Regions from separate parts of the Lactococcus sp. AK05 genome, predicted to be linked through region 1. Evidence: riboswitches for the same ligand, from Rfam matches in the RefSeq annotation. Region 1 holds a riboswitch; the other holds the start of a gene.
The links. Region 1 has a riboswitch for thiamine pyrophosphate ahead of thiT (energy-coupled thiamine transporter ThiT). Riboswitches for the same ligand answer to the same signal wherever they lie in the genome.

Region 1 (3,212 bases):
GATAAATGCAGCAATAGCTACAATAACAACAACAATTATTCCAATAATTATATTACGATTTCTAGGATTCATAATCTTCTCCAATTTCTACTGACCAAACCGTTCGTAATCAGTTTGAGTCTTCTGTCAGTAAAATTTATTAGCCCTAAGGCAGAAATTTCTAAAGTAGAAATTTCCAAAGTTTTCACCTAACCGTTACTTTTTAACGAAATTACTTAGTCGAGTTTCAATCCCCAAGCAGCAATTTTTCTCTTATCAGGATAAGCTTTCTCAATTGCTTTTTTCGTTGCTTCAGTTTGGTAGGCTTTCACAACTTCTTTATAAATTTTGTTATTAGCATCTTTTTTATTTGCAACGATAATATTAATCCACTGCTCGCTATCTTTGTTTACAGGTTCAGTATAAATAGACTCTTCAACCGTTAATTTTGCTGTTGTTGCAAAATCGTCATTAATTACTGCCGCTGTAATTGAATCAAGCGCACGCGGTGTTTGTGCCGCATCTAATTCTTTAATGACCAAATTTTTTGGATTTGAATTAATATCTTTGACTGTCGCAAGTGTATCACCTGATACAGAAAGGCCAATCAAACCAGCATTCTTCAAGACATAAAGTGCACGACTTTCATTTGAAGCGTCATTAGGTACTGCAATTGTATCTCCTGATTTAATTTGGCTCAATGAAGTAATTTTTTTAGAATAAAGGCGAATTGGTGAAATTGTTGTATTACCAATTGCTTTCAAATCACCGTCATTAGCTTTATTCCAAGCATTCAAGAAAGCATAATGTTGGAAGGCATTCAAATCAATATCGCCGTTTTTCAAAGCTGTATTTGGTTGTGTATAATCTGTAAAATGAGTGAATTTTAAAGTAATTCCATATTTATCTTTAGCTGTTTTAGAAACAGTTGACCAAATGGCATCATCTTCTTTTGTTCCTGTCATTATTCCAATATTCACAGTTTTATTTGCCGTTTTACTTCCACCAGATTTATGATTAAAACCGAAAAATGCAGCGATAGCAACAATTACAACAACAATAACGACAATTAAAATATTTCTGTTTCTTGGATTCATTTCTTCTCCCTTTTTTCTAATTGATTTATTTTTTAAAATCAATTATTCCCCTTTTGATAAACTTTTTACATCTATTAGAAAAATTAACCGTGCACCTGTTAATTTTTCTAATACTAAACAAATTCTTCAAGATAAAGCGCTCATGCTAAATAAAAATAGCTCATTTCATATAAAGAAACGAGCTATATCGTGGTACCATTCTTGATTTAAGCACTTTTTAGTTCACTGAAAATTTTCAGATTCCAAAGGCAACTTTCAAGTTCAATAACGAGAACCATTCCGTCAAGAGCTTAGTTAAACCTCACTCTTGCTACGCTTATCAAGCCATTTTCATTGCTTCGCTCAGGCTTGCTCTCACCACTACAAGCTCTCTGTGCTGACCTTCACAATTACTTACTCGACCGCTTTTATTTTGTCCGAATTTGTGTATAGACTTATTCTAACAGACTTTCGTTTTTTTTGAATTATTGATTTTTTATGTTGCCTTAAATATTTTTTAAGTTTAATTTATAAAATAGATTAACAATCTTAAAAAAATGCTTTTCAACTTAAAATATGCTAAACTTAATGAGTAAAAATAAATATTTGCACAATGGGTCTATTGACAAAACTGTCAGTAGCGAGAAATACCATCTGACCTGATCTGGGTAATGCCAGCGTAGGAATGTGTTAAGACAAATGTCTAATTTCTAACCCTCCTTTTGTGCGCATCAAAAAGGAGTTTTTTTATGTCTAATTCTAAGTTCAATGTCCGTTTGTTAACGGAAATTGCCTTCATGGCGGCACTCGCCTTCATCATCAGCCTTATTCCAAATACTGTTTATGGCTGGATTATTGTTGAAATCGCCTGTATCCCAATTCTTATTCTCAGTTTTCGTCGCGGCCTAACAGCTGGACTTGTCGGTGGATTAATCTGGGGAATTCTGTCAATGATTACTGGACACGCTTATATTTTAACCTTGTCTCAAGCTTTTCTTGAATATCTCATCGCCCCTGTTTCACTTGGAATTGCTGGACTTTTCCGCCAAAAAACAGCCCCTCTAAAACTTGTACCAGTTCTTTTGGGAACTTTTGTTGCTGTTCTTCTTAAATACTTCTTCCATTTTATTGCCGGAATCATTTTCTGGAGCCAATACGCTTGGAAAGGCTGGGGAGCCGTTGCCTATTCTCTTGCCGTCAATGGAATCAGTGCAATTTTGACTGCTATTGCTGCATTTGTCATTTTGATCATTTTCGTCAAAAAATTCCCTAAACTTTTCATTTATAGCAATTACTAATAAAATCTGTCAGTAAAATTATTTTATCTTGTCAGTCAGCACAAATTCTTCTATAATAAAGCTATGTCTAAAAAGCAAAAATTAAAGAAAACACTTGTAGAACAAATTCTTGATAAGGCAAAAATTGAGCATACTGGACTTGCAATTAACGCTTTAGAAAGTAATAGCCTCCCTGTGGATATCAGTCGCAGTGATATTTATAAAACCCTAGCACTAATCGGCGATAAAACTGGTCCTGTCATTGGTATTCTTCCACTGACAGAGCATTTATCAGAAAAAAAATTGGCCAAAGTTTCGGGCAATAAAAAAGTAAGCATGATTCCTCAAAAAGACTTGCAAAAAACGACAGGTTATATTCACGGTGCAAATAATCCTGTGGGGATTTGGCAAAATAAAAAATTCCCAATTTTCATTGATTCTATTGCCTTAGAGCACGACTTTATCGTTTGTTCAGCTGGCGAAGTTGGGCGTAGCATAAAAATCGCTCCTAAAGTCCTTGCTGACTTTGTTCATGCTCAATTTGTCGAAATTAGAGAATAAAATTACTGACAGAATTTCTGTCAGTAATTTTTTGTTTATTAGAGCAAGAGTTTGCAAAAATTCTTCTTTTTTAGTATATTTTATTTTATACATAAAACAAAGGATTCTTAATGCAAAATACAAAATTATATTCTTTAACCCTAATTGCTCTTGGTGCAGCAATTATTGCGGTTCTATCTCCTCTGTCTATCCCAATTGGTATTGTGCCCGTCACCTTACAAACACTTGCCGTAGGACTTGTTGCCACAGTACTAAAAGCGCGTGAAACTTTTTTTGCTATCTTACTCTATCTCCTGTTAGGATTTATTGGAATTCCCGT
Region 2 (3,212 bases), on a different contig from region 1:
TCAGTAATCTTTTAGAGTCATAAGTACTGACAGAACCATCTGTCATCAATAAATAATCTCTGACCAGTTCTCCATTGCCATGTCCCCCTTTAATCAGCACATTTTTAGCACCTAACTTTTGAATATCATGAAGGGCTTTTAAAATTTCCTTTTCGTCAGTAATTTTATAGCCACACATAACCTCTGCCTCTTCCAAATTGGGAGTGACCAATTCTGCTAAAGGTAACAATTCATTTTTTATCAAATCAATGGCTTCTCTTGTCAAAAGAATTGCCCCGCCTTTAGCCACCATTACTGGATCCACCACCAAATGCTTCGGTTTATATTTTTTCAAGCCTTGAATTACCGCTTCAACTTGAGCAGTATCAAAAAGTGCCCCCGTTTTAGCTGCCGAAATTTCCAAATCAGAAAATACTGAGTCAAATTGAGCCAAAATAAAAGCTTTATTTGTCGGTAAAATTTCTTGTACTCCATAGGTATTTTGCGCTGTCAGCCCTGTCACAATTGTTGCCGAATATACTTTTTGATTATGAAAAGTTTTTAGGTCAGCATTAATACCAGCCCCACCAGAAGAATCAATTCCAGCGATTGTCACAACTTGAGAAACATCAATCATTTCTTTTTCTCCCTTACATAACCTCTTGCGTCGCTTGATATATTTTATCAAGAAGACGATTCACAAAATTTCCTGGTAGATTTTCTACTTGATCAGTAGCTTTCACACCAGATTCACCGAAGAATTCTGTCGCTTCATGAGCCGCCTTAAATAAATCATCAGATACAGCCGCAAAAGTTCCAACAATTGCTGACAGCATGTCCCCACAGCCAACATTAATTTTAAAAAGTGGACTATCAGTTTCAACAAATAATTCCTCGAACCCATTAGAAATAACATCAACTTTTCCAGTTTGAATAATGACTGCCCCTGTTTTTTGAGCAGCAACTCGCGCGTGCTCAACTTCTAAATTTGACTCAAGTGCATCAATTCCTTTGTTCAAGCTTTCTTTATCAGCAAACCAAGCAATTTCCGCTGAATTCCCACGAATGATATCAAATTTTACCTCTTGTATTAATCTTTTGACAAAATTTGCTCTAAAAGGGACATTGACAGCAACTGGGTCCAAAATTAAAGGTTTGTGCTTTTGATTTGCTAACTGACAAATAGTCAAAAAAAGCGGATAATCCTTTTCTGAAATGGTACCAATATTTACCACTACAGCATCTGCAATTTCAACTAAAGTTTCACTTTCTGAAATTTCCGCAGTCATTAATGGTGAACCACCAGCAAAACTAATCGCATCCGCAACTCTTTGTGGAGTTACAAAATTCGCTAAATTTAAGATAAGTGGTTGTTTTTCTTTAATCTTTTCTAAAATTGACATCAAAAAACTCCTTTATAGACACAAGGAGGGCTCTAGTATGATAAGAAAGTAAGCTAAAAGATTTTCATAAAGAAAATACAATTAAAACTCGGACACATTCTTACGCAGGTCTTAACCTGTTCAAGTCTGATGGTCTTTCTCAACCGGTAATATTAGTTTTTACCAGTACCCATTGTGTGATAGATTTATTTTTAAAACTACAACTACTTTAACATATTTAAACTAAAAAAACTAATTTCGCAAATCTACAAAAGAAAAAACCTAGCCAAAAAGGCAGGTTTTTCTTATTTTTTATGCTCATCAATATGAGGGTCAACACTTTCTTCTTGGCGATTAGTTTTTACCCAATCATTTTTAGAGTTGAAATATCGAATGGCTGACTGCGGATAAATTTGAGTTAAAATAAATAGAAATTTCGTCAGATTAACCGTATCTTTCACTACATCCCACACCCTTGTTTTTTCTTGAGATTTTCCTTTGTTATAAAGAATAGCCCATACAAAATTCACAAAGATAATATAAATTGACATCACGATAAAAAGTACAACAACAATTTTAAGTGATTGAGTAATCCCTGATAGGATAGCAGAATTAACAATCATAATCAGTGTATAAATTACAATGATATATTCAATCCCCATTAACCAGGGTTTCAGTAGGGTCATCAATAATTCAAACTTCTGTTTATTCTGCAATTTTTTTGACCGAATCGTCGGCAAAATATATTTTGAAGATTGAATATTTCCCTGTGCCCACCGCACTCGTTGTTTAACCAAAGCTTCATTATCATTGATAATCCCTGTTTGTTCAATGTAAATATCATCGAACTGAGCATTTTTAACTTCAATATCTGAAAGAAAGAGACGAGTTGATAAATCAAAATCTTCAACAAGTGAATCTGTCCAAGGATCTTCATTCAATGCCTGAAGAGTACTTAATTTACAGAACTGCCCATTTCCACCAAAAGCAACTGTATTGGTCAAAGTCCGAAACATCTGTGTCGCATTGATAATTTCAGAAAATTCCAAGTCTTGTGAAGCATCTTTAAGCAAATTGGCAACACGAACCTTGGATTGCAAACCAGTAAGCTTAGCATCATGATTGAAAGCCATATTTACTTTTTCAAAATAATTGTTATCAAGTTTTGTATCGGCATCAATTATCGCAATAAGAACATCCTCCGGAGCAATTCCAGCTTCTTGAATTTGCTCACTAATTTGATAATAAGCCCAATTCAAAGCCGTCCCTTTTCCTTTTTGCGCATTAGGTTTAATACGTCTTAGAACATTCAATCGAGAATCTTGAATTTCAGAAATTTTTTCTAAGCTCCGATCATCACTTGCATCATCAATAACTGTTACTACCAAATTCTCATAATTATTTTTCAAAATACTTTTCAAAGTCGTTTGAATAACCAATTCTTCATTCAAACACGGAATCAAAACGTAAATATGAAATTGTTTTTTTATTTTCTCATCTTTGAAATCTAATGCCGTTATCTTTTGTCTTTTATTATATGAATACCACAAAATAACGACTTCTACCGTATAGTAAAGAAATACGAAAACTGAAAAAATAAAGAAAATATAATTGATACGATCAAAAATATCAAAAACCAAATAACTTTGTTTCCAATAATGATATCTTACAATATATAAATAGAGGAAAGGCAAGCTTGAACCAATATATAGCAATATCTTCGTTCTTGGTCTGATAAATTTTTTCAAACCTGTATAGATTGTCAAAAGCATAATCACAACAACTTCAAAAATTTGTAGCGCAAAATAACTATTGAAAATTTTGTTATTAAAATGAATAAAATTAGTTGGT

Region 2: linked by a shared signal. The riboswitch ahead of thiM (hydroxyethylthiazole kinase) and the one ahead of thiT (energy-coupled thiamine transporter ThiT) in region 1 are both predicted to bind thiamine pyrophosphate.

The regions. Positions count from the first base shown of each region.
Region 1 covers NZ_JBFTEI010000002.1:182,842-186,053, forward strand. The annotation lists gene AB6B24_RS05415 (MetQ/NlpA family ABC transporter substrate-binding protein) at 1-72, opposite strand, end outside; gene AB6B24_RS05420 (MetQ/NlpA family ABC transporter substrate-binding protein) at 216-1,076, opposite strand; TPP riboswitch at 1,659-1,758, shown strand; gene thiT (energy-coupled thiamine transporter ThiT) at 1,805-2,353, shown strand; gene AB6B24_RS05430 (aminoacyl-tRNA deacylase) at 2,417-2,893, shown strand; gene AB6B24_RS05435 (biotin transporter BioY) at 3,004-3,212, shown strand, end outside.
Region 2 covers NZ_JBFTEI010000001.1:864,947-868,158, forward strand. The annotation lists gene thiD (bifunctional hydroxymethylpyrimidine kinase/phosphomethylpyrimidine kinase) at 1-616, opposite strand, end outside; gene thiM (hydroxyethylthiazole kinase) at 630-1,382, opposite strand; TPP riboswitch at 1,463-1,565, opposite strand; gene AB6B24_RS04130 (glycosyltransferase) at 1,667-3,212, opposite strand, start outside.